Regions from separate parts of the Shewanella mesophila genome, predicted to be linked through region 2. Evidence: predicted binding sites of a transcription regulator. Region 2 holds the regulator's gene; each other region holds the start of a gene.
The links. Region 2 encodes NrdR, which represses ribonucleotide reductase genes. Its sites were predicted from a motif close to AAACACNANATNTNGTGTTT; they were not measured.
Positions count from the first base shown of each region.

Region 1: nrdD (anaerobic ribonucleoside-triphosphate reductase) is a predicted target of NrdR. The motif match lies at 8,703-8,722, and genes of this name have one in related genera.
Region 3: nrdA (class 1a ribonucleoside-diphosphate reductase subunit alpha) is a predicted target of NrdR. The motif match lies at 5,996-6,015, and genes of this name have one in related genera.

Region 1 covers NZ_CP080421.1:1,606,318-1,616,805, reverse strand. The annotation lists gene K0I73_RS07090 (rhodanese-like domain-containing protein) at 1-290, shown strand, start outside; gene K0I73_RS07085 (S8 family serine peptidase) at 782-3,208, shown strand; gene K0I73_RS07080 (VF530 family protein) at 3,314-3,640, shown strand; gene K0I73_RS19110 (hypothetical protein) at 3,804-4,136, opposite strand; gene ribA (GTP cyclohydrolase II) at 4,662-5,285, opposite strand; gene K0I73_RS07065 (YibL family ribosome-associated protein) at 5,528-5,884, opposite strand; gene nrdG (anaerobic ribonucleoside-triphosphate reductase-activating protein) at 5,971-6,438, opposite strand; gene nrdD (anaerobic ribonucleoside-triphosphate reductase) at 6,523-8,640, opposite strand; gene K0I73_RS07050 (hypothetical protein) at 8,901-9,635, opposite strand; gene rssA (patatin-like phospholipase RssA) at 9,731-10,488, opposite strand, start outside.
Region 2 covers NZ_CP080421.1:2,995,003-3,005,490, reverse strand. The annotation lists gene glyA (serine hydroxymethyltransferase) at 237-1,493, shown strand; gene nrdR (transcriptional regulator NrdR) at 1,627-2,091, shown strand; gene ribD (bifunctional diaminohydroxyphosphoribosylaminopyrimidine deaminase/5-amino-6-(5-phosphoribosylamino)uracil reductase RibD) at 2,162-3,307, shown strand; gene K0I73_RS13310 (riboflavin synthase) at 3,362-4,033, shown strand; gene ribBA (bifunctional 3,4-dihydroxy-2-butanone-4-phosphate synthase/GTP cyclohydrolase II) at 4,100-5,203, shown strand; gene ribH (6,7-dimethyl-8-ribityllumazine synthase) at 5,328-5,810, shown strand; gene nusB (transcription antitermination factor NusB) at 5,819-6,223, shown strand; gene thiL (thiamine-phosphate kinase) at 6,329-7,291, shown strand; gene K0I73_RS13285 (phosphatidylglycerophosphatase A family protein) at 7,288-7,782, shown strand; gene pyrI (aspartate carbamoyltransferase regulatory subunit) at 7,918-8,379, opposite strand; gene pyrB (aspartate carbamoyltransferase) at 8,396-9,325, opposite strand; gene K0I73_RS13270 (sensor histidine kinase) at 9,704-10,488, opposite strand, start outside.
Region 3 covers NZ_CP080421.1:2,091,217-2,101,704, reverse strand. The annotation lists gene serC (3-phosphoserine/phosphohydroxythreonine transaminase) at 48-1,142, opposite strand; gene gyrA (DNA gyrase subunit A) at 1,287-4,001, opposite strand; gene ubiG (bifunctional 2-polyprenyl-6-hydroxyphenol methylase/3-demethylubiquinol 3-O-methyltransferase UbiG) at 4,312-5,016, shown strand; gene K0I73_RS09180 (HAD family hydrolase) at 5,003-5,728, shown strand; gene nrdA (class 1a ribonucleoside-diphosphate reductase subunit alpha) at 6,152-8,440, shown strand; gene nrdB (class Ia ribonucleoside-diphosphate reductase subunit beta) at 8,514-9,644, shown strand; gene yfaE (class I ribonucleotide reductase maintenance protein YfaE) at 9,647-10,063, shown strand; tRNA gene K0I73_RS09160 (tRNA-Ser) at 10,206-10,296, opposite strand; gene punC (purine nucleoside transporter PunC) at 10,377-10,488, opposite strand, start outside.

The DNA.
Region 1 (10,488 bases), 1.4 Mb from region 2:
AAGCTGATGCTCAAACAGCGGCATGGGAGATGATCAATAACGGTGCCTTAGTCATTGATGTCCGTACCCCAGAAGAGTTCAGTCAAGGGCATTTAGATAACGCGGTAAATATTCCCTATGAGAGCATATCTGCCGAGTTTACCAAACAAAAAATAGCTAAGGATCAGCCTGTTGTGGTGTATTGTCGAAGTGGACGCCGCAGTGGTATCGCACAGACCAGTTTAATCGAACTAGGTTACAGCAAGATTCATAATGGTGGAGGTTACGAACAGCTTGCAGAGCACAAATAGTAGCCAAACGATAAATGTTACATTATTAAAAAAGCACCCTTAGGTGCTTTTTTAATCGCTAGAATCTAAGTTAGCTTAGCTGTTACATTTGACTAAAAAATCAAAACTTAAATACATATAACTTATAGGAATAAGTTATACTAAAAGCGAATATTAAATTAACCTTAAATAACATATAGATAATACTAAAATAACCTATCCCCCCAGTATATATCTCTCCCACGACTAGAAAAATAAACAATCACAAAAATCGAGTAAATATTCAAATTTTCACTCTAAACTCACTAAATTCACGTTACAAATATCGTATTTTTGCATAAACCAACTTCTATCTACTTGATAGATTAACAATAAACCAATGGTTAACACTGCATTTACAAATGTATCACCAAAAGATAAATTCACTGCCGAGTAACATTTTTTTCGGCGGTAACGCTGAAAAACACTCTAATAATAATTATTAATTCTAAATTTGAAATGGAAGACTAAAAATGACAGTTAAAAAAACAACTGCGGTCGCTATGTCTTTATCTGCATTAGCTTTGGCTATTGCGGCTAACGTTAACGCTGCACCTTCTAAAGGACTTCAGCTGCAGGCAGAATCGGCTCGATTAACTCAAGCTTCACCACTGCCAAAACGCTATATCGTTAAATTTAAAAACGCACAGGTTAGCCCAGCACTTAGCTCAAATGCCATTGAAACTGCTGATTATCAACCCCGTGCAAATGAAGTTTTTTCTCATCACCGTGCACTAAATAGCGTTGCAGCAAAGCAGATGAAGCGTATTGGCCATAGCAACGCTTATTCAGCACAGCTTGATTCTAAAGCGATAAAAGCATTAAAACTGCGTGCCGACGTTGACTATGTTGAAGAAGATATGCCGCGCCGCCTATTAAGTGAAACCACACCTTGGGGACAAACTTACGTCGGTGCAACTAGCCTGAGTGATAGCCAAGCCGGTAACCGTACAATTTGTATTATTGACTCTGGTTATGACCGTAGTCATAGCGATCTCAATGGAAATAATGTCACTGGTACCAATAATTCTGGTACCGCTAACTGGTATGAACCAGGTGCAGGTAATGCTCATGGTACTCACGTAGCAGGAACCATCGCCGCTATCGCCAACAATGATGGTGTCGTTGGTGTTATGCCAAACCAAAATGCCAATATACATGTGATTAAAGTATTCAATGCCGATGGATGGGGCTATTCATCATCTTTGGTCTCGGCGGTAGATACCTGTGTTAATAATGGTGCCAACGTTGTCACTATGAGCCTAGGTGGCGCGAACTCTAGCACCACTGAACGTAATGCTCTAGCTGCACATGCCAGCAATGGTGTGTTACTAATCGCTGCTGCGGGTAATGATGGTGATAACACACATAGCTATCCCGCATCTTACGATGCGGTAATGTCGGTTGCTGCAGTCGATAACAACAAAGATCACGCTGCATTTTCTCAATATACCAACCAAGTCGAGATCTCGGGTCCTGGTGAAGCGATTCTTTCAACTGTGACTCGTGGTGAAGGTCGTTTAGCCGACATTACAGCTGGCGGTCAATCATACTTTACCAATGGCGTTGTTCCACATAATCGTTTCGTTCAATCAGCGGGTAATTATGTTGGCACTCCTATCGTCGGCTCAGTTACGGCTGAATTAGCCGAATGTTCGGTTTCAGGTAGTACATTTAACTGCGGTAATATGACAGGTAAAGTCTGTCTGGTTGAGCGTGTAGGCAACCAAGGGGCAAGCTATCCAGAAATTGATGCAGTTAAAGCTTGTAACAATGCTGGTGCTCAAGCAGCCATCGTATTTAGTAACTCAACTCTTCCTGGTCTTCAAAATCCTTTCCTAGTGGATACCAACAACGAGGCACCGATCGTATCTGTATCAGTTGACCGTGCAACAGGGCAAGCACTAAGAGCTCATATAGGCACATCGGTCACAGTGGCAAGCACTGATAATGAAGATTACGAATACTACAATGGTACTTCAATGGCTACGCCACATGTATCGGGTGTTGCAACCTTAGTATGGAGCTTCCACCCAGAATGTAGCGCAGCTCAGGTCCGCACTGCATTGACGGCGACAGCTGAAGATCTAGAAACGGCAGGTCGTGATGACAAAACCGGTTACGGTCTTATCGATGCGGTTGCAGCCAAAGCCTACCTTGATGAATCTTGTGATGGTCCAACCGATCCAGGAACAGGTGGAGGAACAGGCGGTGACAATGTATTAGTTAATGGTGTTGCGAAAACAAACTTAACTGGCGCTAAAGATGATGAACTGCACTTCTCTATCGACGTCCCTGCTGGTGCTAGCGATCTAAACTTCGCCATGAGCGGCGGTACGGGTGATGCCGATCTGTATGTACAGTATGGCGCAGCACCAACCAGTAGCAGCTATGATTGTCGTCCATGGAAAGGTGGTAACAGCGAGTCATGTCCTATCAGTACAGCGCAAGCGGGCACTTACTATGTGATGGTACAAGGTTATAGCGCATTCAGCGGCGTAAACCTAACGGCTAGCTTCACAGAGCAAAACGGTGGTGGTAGCACTGGTGGCGGAGCAGCGAGTTATACAAACAACACGACTTATGCCATCCCAGACAACAACACAACGGGTATTAAAAGCCCAATAAGCGTTGTTCGTACTGGTGATTCGGGAATGGTTAGCGTAACGGTCAATATCACCCATACCTATATTGGTGATCTTCAAGTTGAGTTACACAGCCCTTCTGGGCAGGTTGCGATTCTACATGATAACAGTGGCGGAAGTGCTGACAACATAGTCAAGACCTACACAGTAGACATGTCTGGCGTTGATTCAGCCGGCACTTGGAATCTAAAAGCCGTAGACAGCGCTCGTCGTGATACAGGTAGCATAGATGCTTGGCAGATAAGCTTCCAGTAATCACAGCAACCTAAAACAGAGAGCCTATGTGGCTCTCTTTTTTATCTGATACACCTCAGATAAACTGATATAATTGAGAAAATCTTCATTGATAAACTGATCGACATGACACAGACGAACAACCCTCTCCACGGAATAAAGTTAGAAAATTTACTCAATGACTTAGTCGATCATTATGGCTGGGAAGAGCTAGGTCAGCGTATCGATATCCGCTGTTTTAATCACGATCCAAGCATCAAATCTAGCCTCAAGTTTTTACGTAAAACGCCATGGGCCAGAGAGAAGGTGGAATACCTTTATTTAAAGATGAATAAGTTACCGCTGCCAAAACTAAAGCCGCAGCAGGAACTTCCTGCCGCAAAAACGCCTAGCAGCAGTAAAAATCAACGCTCGAGTTCGGTCAATGCCAATATTTGGGGAAAGAGCGAGTAATACCTATCAGCCTAAGCAAGTGGCCAAATGAAGGGCTTTCTTAAGATTGCCCAATCGCTTGTTGTACTGATTGCTATCATATAGGAAACTCAAAAACCAATCGCCACGCGTGTACACCATCACCCACTCGATAACTGACACCTAGGCGGTCAATTATTCCCATTCATTCCCATAAAATGGGCTTTGAAAAAGCCAGCGTAGCACCAAGTTCCAAATTATGGGAAACCAGCACATCATCACCGATAGGCATAACAAAACGAAGCCTATCAAAATACCAATAGCCAGCAGTGAACACTCTAGGTTTTACACCCACTCCTAGCCAATTCCATCGCCAATGAATATCAGTGCCGATATAGATACCTGATTGAATAGCAGAGTACGTTGCTTGTTGCTTGTTGCTTGTTGCTTGTTGCTTGCCATCAAAACTGCGATAACCTGCAAAAAAGAGTCTATTCACCCAAATAGGTCGACTCTGTTCAAGGGTTAATTCTCGCAAACTCGATACACCTGCCGAGAAGATGGCGACATCATTACCTGTAGAAAAATTATTGCATAACCTAAGTCGACATAAGATTGGAACTCATGAGTCGCCGAGGTTTGATTTCGATGTTCTATGCTTGGCATAAATGTCGTCGTCCCACACTCGATGGAAACTCGCCATCAGGTAGAACGTCCCAAGTAAAATTGAATAAACCAAATGATACCGCTGAGCGCAATCTCAATAACGAATCTTAATCGCTACACAATTCAAAGCGATGAGGAATATAAAGCACTGTGACATTTCGCCTGATGGTCGGCAGAAGCCGCTGCCCAGATAGTTGGCAAATGCATAATGAGCAAAATCTTATTCATGTTCAGCCACAGCAGAAAAGCTAGCTAAACCAAAGAGTATACAGGTAAGAAACAGAGATATGCGTATCGGCATATAGAATAGGAAGCTTTAGTTAACAAACAAATTAAAGCTAAAAACTATAGCGACTTGCCAAATTAAAAGCTAGCCGCCATGAGTTTGAGAAGATGATTAGGAGTTGCAGCCCTTATCTTCCGTAAAATGATATTCAGACATCATATGACCAAGTTCGGTTGACTTAGTTTTTAGATAGGCTTCGTTATAACGATTTTTACCGACCTGCAGTGGCACCCGCTCAACGACCTCGATTCCAAGCTCTTTCATTGCTTTGACTTTACGAGGATTGTTAGTCATTAGCTTAACCTGATGAACACCTATATTGTCCATCATAGGCTTGATCATATCGTACTTACGCATATCGGCGTCAAAGCCTAACCGCTCGTTGGCTTCTACCGTATTAGCCCCTTGATCTTGCAGCTCGTAGGCACGGATCTTATTTAACAAGCCAATACCGCGACCTTCTTGACGGAGATATAAGATAAAGCCCTGACCCGCTTCAGCGATATTTTGCATCGCGGTTTGCAGTTGAAAACCACAGTCACAGCGTAAGCTAAACAACGCATCACCCGTAAGGCATTCTGAATGAATACGACCAAGAATAGGCGTATTGCTATCTAACTCACCAAATGTCAGTGCGACATGTTCTTTGCCTGTGTCAGTGTCTTCAAAACCATGCATTGCAAAAACGCCCCATGGCGTAGGTAATTTTGAAGTAGCGACATACTTAATCGACATGAAATAACCTTTACTACTAGCTCAGACTTAAACGTCAGCGATAAATAAATTTAAGGCAGTAAAGCGACCTTAATTCTCAGACCGAGCATTCTATGTGTTTTTACCTGATAGTGAAATAGCCGACGAATTGAATCGGTTATTGCTTCACCGAGTAAACCTAAAAATGGTTTATAAGCATACGCCGTGTCATCAATGAGCGATATGACATCGCTCACGCACTCTTAATAAACATTAACGACAGCTTAGAATGGCTTAAGGGCAAAGCCTGTGACTTGAGTGAGTCCCATTTCACGACCTAAGGCAGTCATTGGATGCACAACCACTAATCCACGAACTGATTTCTTAAGCTTACCCATATCGGCTTGTTCAGCTTTAGTCAGTTCACGACTAAAAGGCAGTGATTTCACATCAGTACCTTTTTTATTAAGTAATCGCGTTTGTTGATTTCTTACACTGGAAATCTGCTTAGTTACAGCATTAATCTCTTGCTTAAACTGTAAAATCACCGCTTGATCACCGCGTTTTTCAGCCGCATCTAATTTACGACGACACTTGTCTAGACGATCATTAAGCTGCTGCAACTCTTGCTTTAAATTCATTAACTTGCCTTAAAAAATAACCATAATATCGGGTCGACTAAGTATCAAATCTGACGATTCCCGTTTGTCTGGTCGGCATTATACCACTATTGAGAGAAATGATGGATCACCTGATTACTACTACCACGAAATATCAAACTAGGATCGGCAAGAGACTGATCAAATTTTCCGTCAACCAACACATCAATATAGTCAAGCACTTGGCGCTGCGTCTTATCGAGCTCGTCGAGCCTATAACCAGTCCACAGCCAGATATCTTTGCTTGGGCATTCAGCCTTAACACATTTAACCAAGGCTAAAATAGCACTCACATTTTGCGGATAAAGCGGATCGCCACCACTAAGCGACAATCCGCGGCGATGAATACGATTATCTTTTAAATCAGTTAATATCTGCTCAACCATACCATCGTCAAACAGATGTCCAGAGCAAGGATTCCACGTCGATTGGTTATAACAGCCACGACATTGATGCTCGCAGCCCGAAACAAACAGAGTTACTCGAGTTCCAGGACCATTAACAACATCGATGGGAAAATATTGGTGATAATTCATCAAACTAAACCTTTATCAGACAAAAAGACGCCAATTAAGACGTCTTTTACCGTGAAACCTATCGCCGTTAATGCAGTAGTATTGCTATAAGTGCTTTACTCGGCGCTTTACTTCTTCCTGTTTCCCATAATTAAACGGTCTCGCATCAGGGCTACCTAAATAACCGCAAACTCGACGTGTCACCGACACCCGACTGGGTTCATGGTTACCACATTTAGGACACGTAAACCCTTTACTCGTACAGCTAAACTCGCCGGTAAAACCACAGTCATAACACTCATCAATCGGTGTGTTAGTACCATAATAAGGAACTCTGCTGTAGCTATAATCCCACACGTTTTCAAGTGCTTCTATATTATGCTGCATATTGGGGTACTCCCCATAGCAGATAAACCCACCATTGGTCAGCGCTGGGTATGGCATCTCAAAATCCAGCTTATCGTATGGGTTAACCTTCTTCTCCACATCGAGGTGGAAGCTATTGGTGTAGTAACCGCGATCGGTCACACCAGAGATAACCCCATAGACTTTGGTATCTAGCTTACAAAAACGGCTACATAGGTTTTCGCTTGGCGTACTGTACAAACTGAACGCATAACCTGTCTCTTCGCGCCAGCGCACCGTGGCTTCTTTTAGGTGCTCAATGATGGCCAGAGCTTTATCACGTAACTGCTCGCTATCAAATAGATGTGTCTCATCGCCATAAAGCGCATTCACCGTTTCATGTAAACCAATATAGCCTAACGAAATTGACGCACGGCCATTTTTAAAAATTTCGCTAATATCATCATCGGCGCGTAAACGTACGCCACAGGCACCTTCCATATAAAGGATTGGCGCAACACGAGCCTTAACCCCTTCGAGACGTTCGATACGGGTATCTAATGCACGGCGCGCAGTGGTTAAACGCTGATCCAAAATAGCGAAGAAACGCGCTTCATCCCCATCGGCTTCCAACGCAACTCGCGGCAAGTTGAGGCTGACCACACCTAAATTGTTACGGCCTTCATGGATTAATTCACCATCTTCCTCGTAGGTACCAAGGAAACTGCGACATCCCATCGGCGTCTTAAATGAGCCAGTGACCTTTTCAACCTGTTCATAATTTAAGATATCTGGATACATACGCATGGTCGCGCATTTCAAGGCCATCTGCTTAATATCGTAGTTACAATCACCACCTTTATGATTAATGCCATCGCGAATGGCAAATACCAGTTTAGGGAATACCGCTGTCTTACGGTTTTTACCCAGACCCGCCATACGTACTTTCAACATAGAGCCCTGAATAAGACGCGACTCCCATGAGGTACCTAGACCAAAACCAAAGGTTACAAACGGCGTTTGTCCATTTGCGGTATGCAAAGTATTCACTTCATACTCTAACGATTGAAATGCATCATGACACTCTTTCTCTGTCTGCTGGGTCGCAAATGCTTTCGCATCGGTAATCCCCCACTTGAGCGCCACTTGATAATGTTTGTCGTAACTTTTTGCCACAAATGGAGCTAGCACCTCATCGATACGATTGATCGTAGTGCCACCATAGATATGACTCGCCACTTGAGCGATGATCTGTGCGGTTACCGCCGTCGCGGTTGAGATCGATTTAGGGGTCTCAATTTCAGCATTACCCATCTTAAATCCATGGGTCAGCATGCCAGCCAAATCAATTAGCATGCAGTTAAACATGGGGAAAAATGGTGCGTAATCGAGATCGTGATAGTGGATCTCACCCGCCTCATGGGCAGACACCACATCTTTAGGCAAGATATGGCGAGTGGCATAGTGTTTTGCCACAATACCAGCAAGCAGATCCCGTTGGGTTGGGATCACCTTTGAATCTTTATTGGCATTTTCATTTAGCAATGCGGCATTACTCTGCTCTACAAGGCCACGAATATCTTGATTTAGGCGGCTACTGACTTCACGATGAACATCGCGATCATGGCGATACTCGATATAAACCCGTGCAAGTGACTTATAGGGCCCTTCCATTAATTGATTTTCGACGGCATCTTGCAGATCATGAATATCGACCTCTGCAACATCGGCCATCTTTTCGGCTACTTGAGTCGCGACTTGGGTCGCGTAGGCAACATCTTCAATACCTGCTGAGTGAGCAGCCGCTATCACCGCATCCCGAATCCTTGTTTCGTCAAAAGGCGTGCGGTAACCATCCCGCTTAATAACTACTGGCATTGTCTATTATCTCCTCAAGTAACGTTCAAAATGACACCATATATAGTGCAATTATAACGTCAAAGCACAATATGTAGGGTATTAAGCTACAAACTGAGGTCGAGTACCTTGATCCAGATCATGATTTTACGGATGGAATTTTGTGACGAGAGATTACTGCAAACTAGACCACTTATCTTATAAAGTGGCCTTGACCGCAGAGGTAAACAGAGCTAGATAATGTAAAAAGTTGGTAAAAACTGTGGATAACTGTTAAGAAATTACGTAATCCGCTTAGATAACGCCAAATAACTGTTCATTTGTCCCGAAAACTGTTGTGAATTACCCATCGAAGCTGCTAACTGCATTGTTGACTTAAGCCCCTGCCACTGCTTCTTATCAAGCTGTTCCATCGGCATGTCACCATTAATAAATACCGACAACTGGGCTGACACTCTGGCCGCTTTTTGACTGTACAGCGCCCCATCAACGCTATCCATATTACCCAATACTGATTTAGCATCATCGAGAACCGTCATTAATACGCTCTCGGGATCTGTCTGCGCTAAGGTCTCTTTTTGCTCGTCAATGAAATCCGTTAGACTTTGTTTCTGCGCACTGGGTTCGGGGATATCAAAGCCTGCCGAACTTAAACGATTTAATTGAGTGTCAGACAAAATACCATCTTGATGCAAACGCTGGATCAGTTTGGGAATTTGAGCCGTGGTAAACTGACCGTCAGCAAAGAAATCTTTAGCCATTGCCTCAATTTTTTGAGCGCGTATTGCTCGAGGAGACAATGACACAGCCTCTTCTGCAATCGCCGGCCCCGTCACCTTATCGGTATTAGCCTTATTAGACAGGCTAACTTTATCACTGTGTACGGAACTCGTTTGACTTTGGGGTTCACTATTAACAGCATTCCCATAAGCCTCTGTTGCGATTGTGTTATTAGGTGAAGATAGAAGGCTACTAATTGGATTCATTGTCAAAATATCGACTACTAAACGATTCATCCAACAAAGCAAAAACTAAGCCGTTTTTTATGATCAGCCTAAAACACTTTCTACGCTCTCCCTGTTAAGCGGAGACAAAACATAATGAATACGTCTTAGGCATGACGCTCAGCAAACCTAGCCTCAATAATATGCGCGACTTGTTTAACCGCAAACTCGCCGGCCGCAATCGCTTCATCGGCGCGATGAAACTCCATAGTACCAATATCGGCAACGTTCGGGGTGATCAAGAGATCTGGCGGATCGCCCATCAAACGAATGCGCTTGTGGCGCTGCTCAAGAATATCCATCGATTGGGACATAACCGCCAGCATGCCAGGTTGACTGTTATTTCCCAAGGAGAACTTATCGGTTAGCCCAGACACATACTCTCGACCACGCGCCAGCAAATCCATGAAACCAACCTCTTGACCACGATCTTTATCATGCTTGCCCTCGACGACCTTATCACTAGACGAGAGCGATACGGGTAACTGTTCGAGGCGCGTTTTCCTGTGGCCATACAGATCGACTGCAATCACTAAGTCAACGCCCATCGCTCGGCTTACCGATATAGGGACTGGATTAACAACGGCTCCATCGACTAGCCATCGCTCACCAATTTTTACCGGCGGTAGAATTCCTGGCATCGAACAGGATGCCCTTACTGCATGACGTAGACTTCCCTTCTGGAACCAGATCTCTTGGCCGTTGTATAGATCGGTGGCCACTGCCGCAAAAGGTAAGTTCATCTTTTCGATATCAAGATCACCGATATGTTGCTGCATCACATCAAAGACTCTCTCACCACCAATAAGGCCGCCTTTACGCCAACTCAGATCCATCAAGCCAAGTACATCCCAACTCGAAAAAC
Region 2 (10,488 bases):
TACGAAACAGTGTTTTTTACCAAGCGGCTGTAAAACATTACTTTTACGGCTTGAAAAATAATAGTCGTGCGAAAACAACCCTTCAATTAACCCGTTTGCCAAATGGCGCTGCTTGGCTGAGCATTTCTCACTCATAACCGCAAGTAATTTCATGTTACAAACGCTGGGATTGTGATCAATTGCACTGTAGAATACCGCGCAACCCTACTTATAAGACTTTACAGCTGGAGTGACCAATGCTGAAAAAAGAGATGAATATCGCTGACTTTGATCCACAACTGTTTCAAGCGATCCAGGATGAAACTCGTCGTCAAGAGGAGCACATCGAACTTATCGCTTCAGAAAACTACACCAGCCCTCGAGTGCTAGAAGCTCAAGGTTCACAGCTTACTAATAAGTATGCTGAAGGCTATCCTGGCAAACGTTATTACGGTGGTTGTGAGTATGTCGATATTGCTGAAGAGTTAGCTATCTCTCGTGCTAAAGAGCTTTTCGGTGCAACTTATGCCAACGTTCAGCCTCACTCTGGTTCACAAGCGAACTCAGCTGTGTTTATGGCACTACTTCAAGGCGGCGATACCGTATTGGGTATGAGCCTTGCGCACGGTGGTCACCTAACTCACGGTTCGCATGTGAGTTTCTCTGGCAAGCTTTATAATGCGGTTCAGTACGGTATCGATGAAACGATTGGCAAGATTGATTACGCCGAAGTTGAGCGTCTTGCTGTTGAGCATAAGCCTAAGATGATCATCGCAGGTTTCAGTGCCTATTCTGGCATCATCGATTGGGGCAAATTCCGTGAGATCGCTGACAAAGTAGGTGCTTATCTGTTTGTGGATATGGCTCACGTTGCAGGTCTTGTTGCTGCGGGTATCTACCCGAATCCATTGCCACATGCACATGTTGTTACTACCACAACTCATAAGACGCTTGCGGGTCCTCGTGGTGGCTTGATCTTATCTGCATGTGATGATGAAGATATCTACAAGAAGCTAAACTCTGCGGTATTCCCTGGTGGACAAGGCGGCCCATTGATGCACGTTATCGCTGCTAAAGCGGTAGCCTTCAAAGAAGCGCTAGAGCCAGAGTTTACGGCTTATCAAGAGCAAGTGGTTGTTAACGCTAAAGCGATGGCGAAAACCTTTATCGAACGCGGTTATGATGTTGTGTCTGGCGGTACCGATAACCATCTGTTCCTGCTCGATTTAATTTCTAAAGATATTACGGGTAAAGATGCCGATGCGGCACTTGGCCACGCCAATATCACAGTAAACAAGAACTCTGTGCCTAATGATCCTCGTTCACCATTTGTCACTTCTGGTCTGCGTATTGGTTCACCCGCAATCACTCGTCGCGGCTTTAAAGAAGAGCAAGCGATTGAGCTAACCCACTGGATGTGTGATGTGCTCGATGACATTACTAACCAAGGTACAATTGAGCGTGTGAAGAATCAGGTGCTTGAATTGTGTGCTAAGTTCCCTGTTTACGGTTAACCTTACGCCTTAAATCAGGTAAACTTCGATGGCCGCTACTGATGTTAATATTAGTAGCGGCCATTTTTGTTTCTAGGGTTGCAGCATATTGTGACGTTAGATGATGACTTAACGACTTTCTGCCGGAGGCTCAATGTATTGCCCATTTTGTAGCGCAACCGATACCAAAGTGATCGATTCTCGCTTAGTTGCCGATGGTCATCAGGTGCGTCGTCGCCGTGAATGCTTAGAGTGTCATGAGAGATTTACTACGTTTGAAGGCGCAGAACTGGTTATGCCTAGGGTCGTTAAGCAAGACGGTAGTCGTCAGCCGTTTGATGAGGAGAAGCTTCGCGGTGGCATGTTACGTGCCGTAGAGAAGCGTCCAGTCTCTATGGATCAGATTGAACAAGCGCTAACTAAAATCAAATCGACACTGCGTGCGACTGGTGAGCGAGAAGTGACCTCTGAGATGATAGGCAACCTGATGATGGATCACTTAGTTCATCTCGATAAGGTCGCTTATATTCGCTTTGCATCTGTCTATCGTGCCTTTGAGGATGTCTCTGAGTTTGGTGATGCGATTGCAAAATTACAAAACGCTAAATCGAATACCTAAGCTCGACTAAATAGAATAAACAAGCTCGACTAAATAGACCCTTTCTAATTTATTGCGTGGATAATGGCTAATGCCTTGGTCAAAATTTGATATTGAAATGATGGCAAAAGCCATCAAGCTTGCACGTAAAGGACTTTACACCACTCGCCCTAATCCAAGTGTTGGCTGCGTGATCACCCTCGCTGACAAGGTGATCGGCGAAGGCTATCATATTGCTGCTGGTGGCCCCCATGCCGAAGTGCATGCACTTAAAATGGCTGGCGAGTTAGCTCAAGGGGCTACGGCCTATGTGACCCTTGAACCTTGCAGTCATTATGGCCGAACGCCGCCATGTGCAGAAGCCTTGATTAAGGCTAAGGTCGCTCGCGTTGTTGTCGCTGTTACCGATCCCAATCCGCAAGTGTCGGGTCGCGGGATCAAGATGTTGCAAGGGGCTGGAATTCAAGTCGATGTCGATCTGCTTAAAGAGGAGGCGGCGCAGCTTAATCTTGGGTTTATGAAGCGGATGGCCACGGGCCTTCCTTGGGTGAGCATTAAGCTAGCGGCAAGCCTCGATGGTAAGACGGCGCTGTCAAACGGGGTCTCAAAGTGGATAACTGGCGCCCAGGCCCGACGAGATGTGCAGCGAATGCGCGCTCGTCACTGCGCGGTGATCACCGGAATCGACACTGTACTTGCTGATGATCCTAGCATGAATGTTCGTTATCAAGAGCTGGGCTTTGTTGCTAAGACATTAGCGCCAGAGCTGATGAAACAGCCATTAAGAATCGTGCTCGATAGCCGAGCCCGATTAAACTCAGATGCCAAGATTTTTGCGATTGAGTCGCCCATATTGCTGGTGTCATGCGAGCCCTATAGCGCACAGGCGCAGGCTGCTTGGCCGTCACATGTTAGTCACCTGCAACTCGATGCTGTCGATGGCAGAGTGCCACTAAGAGAGTTACTCAATCTCCTTGGGAAAGGGCATTTAGGTAAAGAGTACAATGCGGTGATGGTCGAAGCGGGAGCGACGCTCGCCGGTGCCTTTATGACAGCCCAATTGGCCGATGAGTTAGTGCTTTATCAAGCGCCGAAGATTCTAGGTAGCCACGGACGCAATTTGATCAATTTGCCCGACTATACTGAGATGGCACAATTGCCCACGCTTGCGGTAAAAGATCAACGTAAAGTCGGCGTCGATACGCGTTTTATATTTAATTTAGCACCAAGCAGATAAGCAACCTAGGGGTTCATCTGTTTGGTCCAAGCGCACAGGAATAAGTAGGTAGAGATGTTTACTGGGATCATCGAGTCTGTAGGAAGTCTAAGAAAAATTGAGCGCCGCGGTGAAGATATTCGCCTTACGGTTGCCAGTGGTAAGCTGGATTTAAGTGACGTTAAACTTGGCGACAGCATAGCGACAAATGGCGTGTGCTTGACCGTTGTTGAGTGCCTTAGTGATGGCTATGTTGCCGATATTTCGGCTGAGACAGTCTCCTTAACTGGATTTTCTCGTTATCAAGTGGGGCAGGCGGTCAACTTAGAAAAAGCGGTTACGCCGACCACTCGTTTAGGTGGTCATATGGTGAGTGGCCATGTCGATGGCGTCGCGAGCGTAGATGAGCGTTTGTATCGCGGCAAAGCAATCGAGTTTTGGTTGACTGCACCTAAAGGTTTAGCGTGCTACATTGCCCACAAAGGCTCGATTACTATCGACGGTGTTAGCTTGACTGTCAATGAGGTACAAGGTGAACACTTTCGTCTCACCATAGTCCCCCATACAGCCAGCGAAACAACACTTATCCATCTTAAAGCGGGTGACAGCGTTAATATCGAAGTCGACCTTATAGCAAGGCATTTAGAGCGTTTAATGATGTATTCGGGTCAAGAAGCAGGTGAAACTGTTAACAAAGCCCCAGAAGTCACGATGGATCTGTTAGCTCGCTCAGGATTTTTAAGATAGAAACTGGCAATAGCGTTTAATTGCAGATTAAATACCCATACTATAAAAATATTTCAAGGTCTTACAATGGCACTACACAGCATAGAAGCGATTATCGAAGATATTCGTCTTGGTAAAATGGTTATCCTCATGGATGACGAAGATAGAGAGAACGAAGGCGATCTCATCATGGCCGCCAACTTGGTGACCCCTGAAGCGATTAACTTTATGGCGACCTATGGCCGTGGTCTTATCTGTCAAACCTTGACTAAAGCACGTTGTCAGCAGCTTAATTTACCATTGATGGTAACCAATAATAACGCTCAATTCTCAACCAACTTTACTGTATCGATTGAAGCGGCTGAAGGGGTGACGACTGGTATTTCGGCTCATGATCGCGCGGTAACGGTACTCGCTGCTGTAGCCAAAGAGGCTACGCCAGCTGATATTGTGCAACCTGGACATATTTTCCCGCTGATGGCGCAAGAAGGCGGGGTACTTATCCGCGCAGGTCACACCGAAGCGGGTTGTGATATCGCACGTCTTGCAGGTCTTGAGCCTTCAGCGGTTATCGTTGAGATACTCAATGAAGATGGCACCATGGCGCGTCGTCCCGATCTTGAGGTTTTTGCGCAGAAGCATGGTCTAAAAATAGGGACTATTGCTGACTTAATCGAATACAGAAACACCAAAGAGACAACCGTCATTCGCGAAGCAAAATGTAAACTGCCAACGCGCTTTGGTGAATTTGAGATGATCACCTATCGTGACACTATCGATAATCAAATTAACTATGCCTTGATAAAAGGTGAAGTTAAACCCAATAGCTTGGTACGGGTTCATCTGCAAAACACCTTTAACGATCTGCTTTATTGTGAACGTGACGAAAAGCGCAGCTGGCCATTAGAGAAAGCGATGGCTCGTATCGCCGAAGAAGGCGGGGTGCTCGTGCTATTGGGCCACCAAGAGCATAGAAGTGAGATCCTCGCTAAGGTTAAGGCATTTGAAGCTGAAGATAATGGCGAAGCTGTGGCTGCGAAGCCGTGGCAAGGCACTTCACGTCAAGTGGGTATCGGTTCGCAAATCTTGTCTGATGTTGGGGTGACCACTATGCGCCTACTGAGCTCACCTAAGCGTTATCATTCACTGTCAGGCTTTGGTTTAGAAGTGACTGAATATATTTCAGAATAATACTTATATGAGTGATTTCACTCATTTGATATAAATTGCATGGGGATCAACGCAAGTGGCTGTGGTATTATACGGCCTCTTTTTTCCCGTGCCGGGTTTGTTTAAGCTAATTTAGGTAAGATAAATGAACGTAGTTCAAGGTAATATCGAATCGAAAAATGCCAAAGTTGCTATCGTGATCTCACGTTTCAACAGCTTTGTAGTAGAGAGTCTGCTTGATGGTGCGGTTGATACACTAAAGCGCTTTGGTCAAGTTGAAGACGACAATATCACAATTGTACGTGTACCAGGTGCAGTAGAACTTCCTCTCGCGGCTCGTCGCGTAGCGGCAAGCGGCAAATTTGACGGTATCATCGCCCTAGGCGCAGTGATCCGTGGTGGTACGCCACATTTTGATTTTGTTGCAGGCGAATGTAACAAAGGTTTAGCTCAGGTAGCGCTTGAGTTCGATCTTCCTGTTTCATTCGGCGTGTTGACCACAGATACTATCGAGCAAGCGATTGAGCGCTCAGGTACTAAAGCTGGTAACAAGGGTGGCGAAGCTGCACTTGGCCTACTAGAAATGGTCAACGTTCTGCAAGAACTAGAACAGCAGTTGAAAGATTAGGAACAAGAATGAAACCTTCAGAGCGCCGTAAAGCCCGCCGATTAGCGGTACAAGCTATCTATTCATGGCAGCTAAGCGGAAACAATGTTGCCGATGTGGAGCATGAATTTTTAACCGAGCAGAAAATTGATGGTGTCGATGTTAGCTACTTCCGTGAGCTACTATCGGGAACCGCCACCAAGTGTGCACAGTTAGATGAGTTAATAATTCCTCATATTGAGCGTCCGTTCGATGAGGTTTCACCTATCGAAAAGGCTGTACTGCGTCTAGCGACGTATGAGTTAACCTTCCGTAAGGATGTCCCTTTTAAGGTAGCGATTAACGAAGCAATCGAGCTTGCTAAGGCTTTTGGTGCCGAAGATGGACATAAGTTCGTTAACGGTATTCTCGATAAGATAGTTGCTCGTAAGTGATAGTCGAAACGGTGTCCTAGGATGCCGTTTTTTATACCATCATTCGCCAGATGTTGTTCTACAGGATGTAGGATCGGGCATTAACTTTATAATGGTTGTCAAACTGTGAAAGAGTTTAAAGTAATAGATCGTTTTTTTGCCGGGCGCGGCCAACCTCGCCGTGATGTGGAGTTAAGTGTCGGCGATGATTGCGCCCTCGTTAATCCCGCTGAAAATAAATCGATTGCTATCACCTGTGATACGTTAGTCGAAAATGTTCATTTCTTCCCTGATATGCCAGCCAAAGCCCTAGGTTACAAAGCTATCGCTGTGAATTTATCGGATTTGGCGTCGATGGGAGCTGAGCCAGCATGGATGACGCTAGCGATCACCTTGCCCGAAATCGATGAAACCTGGTTAGATGAGTTTAGTGCGAGTCTAAGTGAAACAGCGGAATATTATGGCGTTGCGCTAGTGGGCGGCGATACCACTCGTGGCCCCAAATCGATCACTATCACTATCAATGGTCAAGTTCCTAAGGGTAAAGCGTTAACTCGCTGCGGCGCAAAAAATGGCGATTGGATCTATGTCACTGGCACCTTAGGTGATTCGGCATTAGGTTTAGATGTTTTACGCAGCAAGCAAACGGTTGCCGATGATGCAGCGACCTATTTTATTCAACGTCATTATTATCCGACACCTCGGGTCTTAGCGGGGCAGGCTCTGCGCAGTTTAGCCTCGAGTGCAATCGATCTCTCCGATGGTTTAGTGTCCGATCTCGGCCATGTTCTCAAGCGCTCTGAAGTGGGCGCCATTGTCGATGTAACGGCATTGCCATTATCAGATGCGATGCGCACCTCAGTTGATACCGATACGGCTTTAGGTTATGCCTTAACCGGCGGTGAAGATTATGAGCTGTTGTTTACGGTGCCAGAGTCTCAGCGCGGCGCCTTAGAGATCGCACTGGCTCATGCAGGCGTGTCATTTGCTCGAATCGGTCAGATCTCAACAGGCAATAAGCTACGCCTAAATAAAGATGGTGAGCCTTATAACCCGACTAATTTTGGCTTTGAGCATTTTTCATCATGAATTTTCGTTCCACCGATCCGCTATTACGTCGACTCTCTCTAAGTAATCCAATTCACTTCTTAGCCTTAGGTTTTGGCTCTGGATTACTGGCTAAAGCACCGGGTACTTATGGTAGCTTGGCTGCAATTCCTGTGTATCTGCTTATGGCAAATCTCTCGTTACCTTGGTATCTCGGTATAACTTTGGCGTTTATGTTGGCCGGTTTTTATATTTGTGACAAAGCCTCGAAAGACATGGGCGTGCATGATCATGGCGCTATCGTATGGGATGAAGTCGTCGGGATGCTGATAACCCTTATCGCCGCTCCTGCTGGCTGGATTTGGCTATTATTGGGCTTTTTGTTGTTTCGCTTTTTCGACATCCTTAAGCCTTGGCCAATCAAGTGGCTCGATGCCAAGGTGCATGGTGGCTTCGGTATTATGATTGATGATGTGCTCGCTGGTGTGTTTTCATTTTTATGCTTGCAAGGGCTCGTGTTTCTCGTCGGCTAGCTTGCAGCTTTGAATGACGGTCAAGTATTTGTGTATGTTTGCTTGATGCCGCTATTATAAAAATAATAGTGGGCTTGAGATGAACTAACCATCAAAGTGGTTAATTCATCTCGGATATTGTTAACCTAAGTTTGGTTATTTTCGCTCGGTGACGATTTCACGTGAGAACACTTTTTCGCAGTATTTGCACTTTAGCTGTATATCTTCTTTCTTGGCGATGACTCTAAAGCTACTGTCGACCGGTTCATTATGAGTAATGCAGTTGCTATTAGGGCATTTAAAAATGGTATTGATTCTCTCTGGTAGCGACAATGTCAGCTTTTTAACTACTTCATAATTTTCAATTTGGTTCACCGTTGCATTGGGGGCATATAAGGCCAGCTGGTTAGCCTGATCGGCATTGATAAACACATTCTCAATCTTAATCAGATCTTTCGCGCCCAAGGCTGAAGATGGCAGATTAAGGCCTATCGTCACTCTTTGATTGGTTTTATGCATTTTGAACAGTTTAAGCACTTTTATTCCTACGTTGGCGGGAATGTGGTCGATAACTGAACCATTTTTGATGGCTTCAACCTGTTGGGTTTCCTTAGTCATAGCGATTATCTCCTGCTTAAAGTTGTTCGTTTAGTACTAGGGCCAAAAGTGCTTCACGCGCGTAAACCCCATTTTCTGCTTGCTGAAAGTAGTACGCGTGCTTGGTTTTATCTACATCGACGGTAATTTCATCTATACGTGGTAATGGATGCAGTACCTTTAGATTGTCTTGCGCATCAGCGAGCATTGCTGCCGTTAGGATGTAAGCGGCCTTCATGTGTACGTACTCAGATTCGTCCAAACGTTCCTTCTGAACGCGAGTCATGTAGAGAATATCTAGCTCAGGGATCACCTCTTCCATCGTGGCGTGCAGGCTATAGTTGATGCCTGCTTGGTCTAACTCTTCGCAGATATAGTCAGGCATTGCCAATATTTCGGGCGAGATGAAGAAGAAGTTAATGTTATTAAACTTCGAGAGTGCCTGAGTCAGTGAGTGCACGGTGCGGCCATACTTTAGGTCGCCAACGAAAGCAATGTTCAGGTTGTCTAGGCGACCCTGAGTTTCAAAGATTGTATAGAGATCGAGTAAGGTTTGGCTTGGGTGTTGATTTGAGCCGTCACCGCCGTTAATTATCGGTACCCCACGAGAAAACTCTGAAGCCAGTCGTGCCGCGCCCTCTTGTGGGTGACGCATCACAAAAGCGTCGACATACGAAGAGATCACCTGTACCGAATCAACCAGAGTTTCCCCTTTTTTTGCCAGTGATGTGTTGCCAGCGTTATCGAAACCAATAACTGTGCCGCCGAGGCGTTGTATTGCAGTTTCGAAAGAGAGGCGAGTACGTGTCGATGGTTCAAAGAAACAGCAGGCCACGACTTTATTTTTTAATAGTTGTGGATTTGGCTCTGCTTTGAGCTTTCCTGCAGTTTCAACGATAAGTTCAAGTTCACTTCGGGTTAATTCCGGAATGGAGATGATGTGTTTTTGAAACAAGGAGTTCGCCATGGCTTCTCTTTCCTATATTATAGATAACGGATACAAAGGGTTTTAAACTTATCAGCTAGGTTTACATTCAAGTTGCGCAATGAATTTACTCTGTAGATAACGGTTTAAAACAGCCCGCTCTTATGTAAAAAGCAGACAAAAAAAAGCCCCCTTAAACAAGGAGGCTTTTTTTTTGAAATCGAAAAACAGAAAGATAAAACCAACGCCGATCCTCGACGATAATGAGTCAAGTTGTACTTAACTGCCTGGTTCATTGTTTCTCTCTGTTTTGAAAAATTCCGAGGGATTATACGCTCATTTCTTGCGATCGCAAGCGTTTGCATTATCTCGTCATTTTGTCTGTATGATGCTGCTGTGATTCTGTTGTCCCAAGAATTATCATACTGGGCAGGGGATAAATACGCTGGCGCTTAATCCACCTTGTTTAGCGTGGCTAAAGCGGATCTTGCCATGATAGCTATCGACGATATCTTTGCAGATAGACAGTCCGAGTCCATGACCTTGGATGCTTTCATCGAGTCTAACTCCGCGCTCGATGATCATCGATAGCGCGCTGCTTGATACGCCTTGTCCATCGTCACTGACGTTAATTAAATAGCCTTGAGTCGGTGAGCTCTGCATCTTGATATCTATCTCAACATGTTTACAGGCATGTTTGCAGGCGTTATCGAGTAAATTTCCTAATAGTTCGAGCAGATCATCACGGTCAAACGGCATGACTAGACCTTTGTTATAGTGGCTTTCGATAATGCGTTGAGGATAGATACGCTGCATAACTTGGATTAGCGGCGCAAGATCGTCATCGATCACTGTATAGCGTCCCGGGGTTGAAAGGCCGACAATCTTAGTCCGCTTTAGCTCCCTCTCTATGATGTGATGTAGGTTCGATAACACCTTGCTGCCGTCAATCCTTTGCTCGGCGGGTAAGCTTTCTAGGTATGATTGAAGACCCTGTAGTGGACGTTTCATCTCGTGGGCGAGATTACCCAGTGCATTGCGGGAACGTTGTACTCGTTGTCCCAGTTGATTAACTAAGCGATCAATCTCTTCAATTAGCGGACTAATTTCACTTGGTACATTGCTGGAGTCTATCTCTTGTCCGTGAGTACGCATTTGGCGGATGGCTTCGGGCATTTTCTCTAGGGGCCGAAATCCGCGTTTGA
Region 3 (10,488 bases), 900 kb from region 2:
TCCTTGGATATGACGCCAAGGAACTCTTTTTATCTTAACTATGAAGATTAACAGCTATGTTTCGCTGCAAATTGATGCATAAACTTAACTAACGCGTTAACGCCTTCAATCGGCATCGCATTATAAATACTCGCTCGCATACCACCAACACTTCGGTGGCCTTTCAATGCTACCAGCCCGTTCGCTTTGGCCTGCTTGATGAACTCATCGTTTAAGCTTTCATCTCTTAAATAAAAGGTCACATTCATTTTAGAGCGATTCTCAGTTGCCACTCTGCTCTCATAGAAGTCATTACTATCTATAAATGTATATAAAAGCTCCGCTTTTTGCTGATTGAGCTTTTCCATGGCAGCAACGCCACCCTTACCTTTTAACCATTTAAAGACTTCGGCCGCCAAATACCAAGCAAAAGTCGGTGGCGTGTTATACATAGAATCATGTTTCACCGCTAAGCGATAATCCATGATAGACGCCTGCGCCAATTGTGGATGCGACAACAACTCATCTTTTACAATAACGATGCTGAGGCCCGATGGACCAATATTCTTTTGCGCGCCAGCATAGATCAAACCGTAACGACTAACGTCGATTTGACGCGACATGATGTTAGATGACATATCGGCAACAATCGGCCAAGGAGAATCTAATTCGTCAAAAATTTCGATGCCATCAACCGTCTCATTTGGACAATAGTGAACATAACGATAATCTTTATCTAATGCCCGCAGATTCGGTATTACCACTCTATTGATACCATTAGTTTTATCGACAATATTAATGGTGTCTACCTGGTCACTACCTGCAAGCTTTACCGCCTCGTCAACGGCAGCTGATGACCAGCTACCATCCACTAAATAGAGCGCCTTACCTTTATTGCCAAGAAAATTATTCACAACAGCAGCAAACTGACCTCGACCGCCGCCATGCATAAATAACACATGGTAGTCGTTGGGAATCGACATTAATTCTCTGATATCCGCTTCGGCCTGCTCTGTTAACGCGATAAATTCTTTACTACGATGGCTGACCTCCATAACGGATACACCTTGGCCATTCCAATCTAATAACTCCATTTGTGCCTTGTTCATCACCTCAACAGGTAGCATTGCAGGTCCTGCACAGAAATTATATGTCGCGCTCACTTACTTCTCCTTTGACTCATAGGGTCAATTGCGTTGATACAATAGTTGGTGCCACTGGCATTATTATTAGAATTATCTGTTTCTTTTTTTGCTTGCTGAAACAAAACGAGCGTCCAAATGGACGCCCGTTAAACTCGCAAATCGTTACTCAGCAGGTTGCTCAGCGTCAGATTGCGTATCAGGTTCATCACCTGGTGTTTGCTCTACGTCAGTCTCGACAGATTCCGTATTATTAATGATAGGATTTCCCTCTTCATCAAGTTCTACTTCTTCTTGTATCTCATCGATGCGTTGCAAACCAACCACTTTTTCATCATCAGCCGTACGGATGATCGTGACACCTTGAGTGTTACGACCAATGCTTGATACGCCCGTTGCAGGTGTGCGAACTAAAGTTCCCTTGTCACTGATCAACATGATTTCATCGTTTTCGCCAACTTGAACGGCGCCGACAACAGCACCATTACGTTCACTCACTTTGATAGAAACCACACCTTTAGTACCACGACTCTTAGCTGGGTACTCTGCAAGATCTGTACGCTTACCATAACCGTTTTCTGTCACGGTCAAGATGGCGCCATCGCCCTTAGGTACGATGAGAGACACTACTTGCTGGCCATCTTCAAGCTTGATACCACGAACACCCGTTGCAGTACGGCCCATCGCTCGCAGTGCTATCACTTCTTCGCCAGTTTCTGGATCGATTTTAACTTCACCAGTTTCTGAACTGCGTGCTTTCTCGTTAAACCTAACGACCTTGCCTTCGTTAGAGAACAACATGATGTCATCATTGCCATCAGTAATGTCTACGCCAATCAACTGATCGCCATCTTTAAGATTAACCGCGATGATACCGTTTGAACGTGGATTGCTGTAAGCCGTCAAGGCAGTCTTCTTCACCGTGCCGTGAGAAGTCGCCATAATAATGTACTTATCTTCCGCGTATTCACGTACAGGCAAGATTGCCGTAATACGTTCGCCTTCGGAGAGCGGCAAAATATTTACAATAGGACGCCCACGAGCGGTGCGACTCGCTAGCGGTAACTGGTAAACTTTGAGCCAATACATCTTACCAAAATCAGAGAAGCATAAGATGGTGTCGTGGGTATTGGCCACCAATAGCTTCTCGACGAAATCTTCATCTTTCACTTTAGTAGCCGCTTTGCCTTTACCACCACGACGCTGAGCTTGGTAGTCGGTTAACGGCTGATACTTGGCATAACCTAAGTGTGACAATGTCACTACAACGTCTTCTTCGTTGATCAGGTCTTCAAGACTCATATCAATTTCATTGGCGTTGATCACAGTGCGGCGCTCATCACCATACTGTTCTAAGATCTCTTCGAGTTCTTCTTTGATCACTTCCATCAGACGTTCAGGGCTACGAAGGATCAGCAGTAATCCGGCAATAAGAACCAAGAGTTCTTCATATTCAGATAGGATCTTCTCGTGCTCAAGCCCAGTTAATCTGTGTAGGCGAAGTTCGAGAATGGCCTGAGCCTGCTGCTCAGTTAAGAAATACTTGCCATCACGAATACCGAACTCTGGCTCAAGCCACTCTGGACGCGCTGCATCATCGCCTGCTTTTTCAAGCATGCCTTGTACATTACCCAGCTCCCAACCTTGCGCGACAAGTTTGACTTTCGCTTCAGCTGGCGTTGGTGAGGCTTTAATGACCGCAATAATCGGATCGATGTTAGCTAACGCAATCGCTAATGCCTCAAGGATATGGGCACGCTCACGGGCTTTACGGAGTTCAAATACGGTACGGCGAGTGACCACTTCACGGCGGTGAAGGATAAAGCACTCTAGCATCTCTTTAAGGTTGAACAACTTAGGCTGACCGTTGGTCAATGCCACCATGTTAATACCAAAAGAGCACTGCATCTGAGTTTGAGCATAAAGGTTATTAAGTACAACCTCGCCCACTTCTCCACGTTTGATCTCGATAACGATGCGCATACCATCTTTATCAGATTCATCGCGAAGACCGCTAATGCCTTCAATTTTCTTATCTTTTACTAGCTCGGCGATCTTTTCGATCATACGAGCCTTGTTAACTTGATAAGGGATCTCATGCACGATAATACGTTCACGGCCATTGTCTTCAGTTTCGACTTCAGCCTTGGCACGCATAACGGCGCGTCCACGCCCCGTCTTATACGCATCAATAATGCCCTTACGACCATTGATAGATGCAGCCGTTGGGAAGTCTGGACCTGGAATATATTCCATCAGCTGCTCGATTGAGAGACTTGGCTCCTCAATCAGGGCTAAACAGCCTTGTACCACTTCGTTTAAGTTGTGTGGCGGAATATTGGTCGCCATACCAACAGCAATACCCGATGAACCATTAATTAATAGGTTAGGTACGCGTGTAGGTAGCACAGCAGGAATAAATTCAGTGCCATCATAGTTAGGCACGAAATCGACGGTTTCTTTCTCTAAGTCAGCCAATAATGAATGGGCTAACTTTTCCATGCGAATTTCGGTATAACGCATCGCAGCAGCAGAGTCACCATCGACAGAACCAAAGTTACCTTGGCCGTCAACCAGTGGATATCTCATAGAGAAAGGCTGCGCTAAACGAACGATAGTGTCGTAAACTGCGGTATCGCCATGTGGGTGGTATTTACCGATAACATCACCGACAACACGTGCCGACTTTTTATAAGGTTTATTCCAATCGTTCTTAAGTTCGTTCATCGCAAAAAGAACACGACGGTGAACGGGTTTTAGTCCGTCTCTTACATCAGGTAGAGCTCGGCCAACGATAACGCTCATGGCGTAATCTAAATATGAATTCTTTAATTCGTCTTCAATATTAATTGGTGTTATAGATGAAGCCAGATCAGTCATAAACTGCTCGATCCCTTGAAATTTAGCTGACAAAATACTGTTCAGAAACCAGACAATATTACGTCAAGCCTGAAAACGTGATTTGGCATTCTAACACAGATAATTATTGTCGCTAGACCCTATTGAAATTTCCCTTCAAATAACTGATTAGGCCGATAAACATTGATTCAGGTCAATGACCTCACGCCTATAAAACCGATCTGCTGAATATCTCGCCAGTTACAGATTGATTCTCCTTTGTTTATCAAATGCTATCGGTATAATGGCTACAAAATAACGACTCGACAGAGGTCTAAAAGTGTCTAATTCGATGAATGTTGATCCGCAAGAAATCGCAAAGTTTGAAAAGATGGCCGAAACTTGGTGGGATCCCGAAGGTGAATTTAAGCCACTGCATAAACTCAACCCGTTACGCTTAAACTTTATCGATCAAACCGTCGGCGGTCTTTTCGATAAACGAGTATTAGATGTCGGTTGCGGCGGTGGTATTCTCTCTGAAAGTATGGCTCGCATCGGCGCCAAGGTCGACGGGTTAGATATGGGCACAGAGCCATTAGATGTGGCGAGATTACATGCATTGGAGACGGGAGTTGAAATTAACTATATCCAAGATACCGCTGAAGCCCATCGCGATAACCATGTAGGCCATTATGATGTCGTCACCTGTATGGAGATGCTTGAACATGTTCCCGATCCTGCTTCTGTAATAAAAGCCTGCAGTGACATGGTAAAACCAGGCGGTTATGTTTTCTTCTCGACAATAAACCGTAATATCCGTGCTTATATAGAAACGGTTATTGGTGCAGAGTATATTTTAAAGATGCTGCCTGTTGGTACTCATGATCATAATAAGTATATCAAGCCGGCTGAGCTTATTTCGATGGCAGATGCTGCGGACTTGTTCTGTACCGATGCTGCCGGGATCACTTATAACCCGCTAACGGGTATCTTCCGTTATACCAAGAATCTTGACGTCAACTACATGATAGCGACGGTCAAAAATGACGATAATTAATCGTCATTTAAATTCTATAGATATCACTGGGGTGCTGTTCGATTTAGACGGCACCTTAGTCGATACCGCCCCCGATTTGGTCAACGCACTCAATCTTGCCCTCACTGAACATGGCTACCCAACCAAATCACTTGAGCAAGTTAGAGACGCAGCATCAAATGGTAGCTTAGCACTGGTTAATGCAGCGCAGCCTTCACTCAGTAACGAGGACAAGGCGCTGATCCAGCAGGCCCTGCTAGTACATTATGCTCGCGTCAATGGCGATCATGCACTGTTATTTGATGGAATTGCAGCACTGCTTGGTTATCTTGAGCAACATCGAATTCCTTTTGGCGTGGTAACCAATAAAGCGGCGCGCTTTGCCAGACCTTTATTGGAAAAACTTAATTTGATATCCCTGATGCCAGCAATGATTAGCGGAGATTCGACCTATTATAGTAAGCCCAATGCCGCACCTATGTTACTGGCGGCGCAGCAACTAAAATGTACGCCGAGATCGGTATTATATATCGGGGATGCTAGGCGCGATCTTGAAGCGGCGCATAACGCGAATATGCTTGGTGCTATTGCCATGTGGGGTTATATTGCCGAACACGATGATCCAGCCACTTGGCCACAAGACTTTAGCTTTAGCCGTCCAGAAGAGATTATCGCTTTACTAAAACAATCCCATCCATACAATAACGCTGCATCGAATAACAGTTATACCTGAACAAGCTTAGGTTATCTTGGTTAAAACGATCCCACCAATGTTGATGTCAATGATGATCTGCTCGATCGATTATAAAACTAGCGGTCCTTAAGTTTAAATTCAGCAGGCTAAAAGTTAACCTTTGGCATGTATCGCAATTAAAAACAAGGCTTAAAGGTTAGCCGTCACTAACACTAAGGTTTACCCCCAAGATATCCACAACTTGTCCCCTAAATTCACGCTTGCAATATGTCTACAACCTCACTATCTTGTATCCTAGAAAATATAAAACACCATATATTGTGTGTGGGTGATAATCGAAGCCACTAGAACATCGGTTGTGCATAGGCACTTTTCTTAACCCTTCGATTGTTTTTACAGGGAAACGTCGGGTGAACATATTGGCTCACCTCATCGCGATATTTAATTCAAGGCTTATCTTCAATGAACAGCAATATGCAGGTCACTAAACGCAGTGGCGAACGTGAGATCATCGATCTGGATAAGATCCATAGAGTGATCACTTGGGCGGCAAAAGGACTCAACAACGTCTCAGTTTCTGAGGTTGAATTACGTTCACATCTTCAGTTTTTTGATGGCATTCCAACTGAAGCCATTCATGAAACGATCATTAAGGCTGCGGCGGATCTTATTTCGCCAGAATCACCTGATTACCAGTTTCTGTCTGCACGCTTAGCGATTTTTCATCTACGTAAAAAGGCATTTGGTCAATTTGAACCGCCAAAACTTTATGACCACGTTGTGAAGCTAGTTGAGATGGGCAAATACGATACCCATATTCTAAACGATTACACTCGCGACGAACTTGATATTCTCGATAGCTATATTGACCACTGGCGCGACATGAATTTCTCTTATGCTGCGGTTAAGCAGTTGGAAGGGAAATATTTAGTCCAAAACCGAGTTACCCATGACATCTATGAAAGCGCGCAATTCCTGTATATTTTAGTGGCAGCATGTCTGTTCGCTAAATATCCAAAAGAGACCCGCTTAGATTATGTAAAACGTTTCTATGATGCGACCTCTACGTTTAAAATCTCATTGCCAACGCCAATTATGGCGGGTGTGCGCACGCCTACACGTCAGTTCAGCTCCTGTGTACTCATTGAGTGTGGTGACAGCTTAGATTCCATTAACGCGACGGCATCATCGATCGTCAAATACGTATCACAACGTGCTGGGATCGGGGTCAATGCTGGACGTATTCGCGCATTAGGAAGCCCTATTCGTGGTGGTGAAGCATTCCACACAGGTTGTTTACCCTTTTATAAGTATTTCCAAACTGCGGTAAAATCTTGCTCTCAGGGCGGCGTTCGTGGCGGTGCTGCGACCCTCTTCTACCCTATGTGGCATTTAGAAGTCGAGTCGCTACTTGTACTTAAAAACAACCGCGGTGTCGATGATAACCGTATCCGTCATTTGGACTATGGTGTTCAGATCAACAAGCTTATGTATCAACGCCTTATCCAAGGTGGGATGATCAGTTTGTTCAGCCCATCTGACGTACCAGGTATGTATGATGCTTTTTTTGAAGATCAAGACGAATTTGAACGTCTCTATCTTAAGTATGAAGCCGATGAAACTGTACGTAAGAAGCAGATCAAAGCGGTAGAGTTATTTGCATTAATGATGCAAGAGCGTGCATCGACAGGTCGTATCTATATTCAAAACGTCGATCACTGTAATACCCACAGTCCATTCGATTCGAAAGTGGCGCCAGTTCGTCAATCTAACTTATGTTTAGAGATTGCCTTACCGACTAAGCCGCTTAACAACATTAATGATCCTGATGGTGAAATTGCACTCTGTACCCTTTCGGCGCTTAACTTAGGTGCAATTAAAAATCTTGAAGAGCTAGAACCTCTAGCGGATCTTGCGGTACGAGCCTTAGATAACCTACTGGATTATCAAGATTACCCGATCACCTCGGCACATAAAGCGTCTATGAATCGCCGTACCTTAGGTATAGGTGTGATTAACTTTGCTAATTATCTAGCAAAAGAAGGTGTTCGATATTCAGATGGTTCTGCAAATGGGATCACTCATAGAACCTTTGAAGCGATTCAGTATTACCTGTTAAAGGCATCGGTTAATTTGGCGAAGGAACTAGGCGCCTGCCCGTTGTTCCATGAAACTAACTATGCGAAAGGTATTTTGCCAATTGATACCTATAAGCGTGATTTGGACTTAATTTGTGATGAGCCGCTGCATCTGGACTGGGATTCGCTGCGCGAAGAGATAAAGACTCACGGATTACGTAACTCGACACTGTCGGCGCTTATGCCATCGGAAACCTCCTCGCAGATATCTAATGCGACCAACGGTATCGAGCCACCACGAGGCTTGATTAGCGTTAAGGCGAGTAAAGATGGTCAGCTAAAGCAAGTCGTGCCCGATTTTGAAAAATATCAATACAGCTATGAGCTGTTGTGGCAAATGCCAGGTAATGAAGGTTACTTGCAATTAGTCGGTCTAATGCAGAAGTTCGTCGACCAATCTATTTCGGCCAATACTAACTATGATCCTAGCCGCTTCCCAGGTTCTAAAGTACCTATGCAAGTATTGCTTAAAGATCTATTGACCGCATACAAATATGGTGTAAAAACCCTCTACTATCACAACACTCGTGATGGTGCTTCAGATAGCCACGATGATATCACCGCTATCGAGAAAGAAGATGACAGTTGCGCTGGCGGCGCATGTAAAATCTAACCATAGATTTGTTAATTGGTATAACACGTTAATTTAAGGGGGCTGATGCCCCCATTATCGGAAGATAGAAAAAATGGCCTACTCAACATTTTGTCAAACACCAAATAACGCCGCACTAGAACCTATGTTTCTTGGGCAATCGGTTAACGTCGCGCGTTACGATATTCAAAAGTATGAAGTTTTCGAAAAGCTGATTGAGAAACAATTGAGCTTTTTTTGGCGTCCTGAAGAAGTTGATGTCAGTAAAGATAAAATCGATTATGCGGCGCTGCCCGATCATGAAAAGCACATTTTCATCTCCAATCTGAAATATCAGACGCTGCTTGATTCGATTCAGGGTCGTTCACCCAACGTCGCATTCTTACCTTTAGTGTCGTTACCTGAACTAGAAACTTGGATTGAGACTTGGTCTTTCTCTGAGACAATCCACTCGCGCTCTTATACCCATATTATTCGTAATATCGTTAACGATCCGTCGATTGTGTTCGATGATATCGTCGAAAACCAAGAGATCCTTAAACGTGCCAGTGATATTGCAGAATATTACGACCATTTGATCAAGTTGAGCCAAGCGTATCACTTACTCGGTGAAGGCATGCATGAGATCGATGGCCAGATGCTTGAAGTGACAAGGAGAGAGATCAAAAAAGCACTCTATCTTTGTACCGTATCGGTTAACGTATTAGAGGCGATCCGCTTCTATGTCAGCTTTGCCTGTTCTTTTGCTTTTGCCGAGCGTAGAGTCATGGAAGGTAATGCAAAGATTATTCGTCTTATCGCTCGTGACGAAGCACTACATCTTAATGGTACTCAGCACATGCTGAAGATCATGCAAGCCGGTAAAGATGATCCTGAGATGGGTGAGATCGCCAAAGAGTGTGAACAGATCGCGACCGATATTTTTGTTAAGGCCGCCGAGCAGGAAAAAGAGTGGGCGAAATACCTATTCAAAGATGGTTCAATGATTGGTCTTAATGAGCAGATCCTGTGCCAGTATGTCGAATACATTACTAACGAGCGCATGAAATCAGTAAACTTAGTCAGTCCTTATGCTGAGCAAACTAATCCATTGCCTTGGATGAAGAGCTGGCTAGAGAGTGATTCTGTTCAGGTCGCACCTCAAGAGGTTGAAGTCTCCTCATATCTTGTGGGTCAAATCGATTCTTCAATCGATGAGAGTGAGTTTGCGGACTTTAACCTGTAACAATGAGCGTAAATAAAACCAACTTGAATAAGCTGACACTCAAGAAGGCTCCTATTGTGAGCCTTCAAGGTCAACCCGTTCTGTTATATACCCTGCAGCATCAAAGTTTGCTGCAGGCGTTAGAGCAAAAAAAAGTCAAGATCTTCTCTGAATGTCGCAATGGTTTTTGTGGAGCCTGTAAAACCAAGATCATTCGAGGTGCTGTCAGTTACCACACCGAGCCCTTAGTCGAACTCGAAGCAGATGAGTGTCTGCCCTGCTGTTGTCACCCTGACGGCGATCTTGATTTGTCATTGTCACCTCAAGGGGCCGACGTCGTGATCATGCGACAATCAAAACAAGACCGTAACCAAAACCAAGATCATAAACAGGCTCAACAGCCGAATCCAACCCTCAAATACGCCACCAACGAAGCGTAATTCTTGTTTTACCCTCTTCTCATTTAAGCCGCCCAATAGCTGTGATTAGGTCAATTGAACCCTTGCATAGAAGCAAGCCGCCAATATTTTTGTGGTCGCTCAACGAAAAAGGCTACTCAAATGAGTAGCCTTTTTCTTAATCTGGCGGAGAGATAGGGATTTGAACCCTAGACGGGCTATAAACCCGTGCCGGTTTTCAAGACCGGTGCATTCGACCACTCTGCCATCTCTCCGAACGCCGCGAATAATATAGCTGACTCCCCCTGATGTAAAGCGAAAATTACCAACAGCCACTTATTCGTTTAACTATCAATCAATCTTTATGCTCCTCATCTCGATATAGTGCGATATTTGCAGGATCTGGCGCCTGAAGTTCCTTGGTTAACACTTTCCAATTGGCCAGCTTTCTCACTTTATACCCAGCT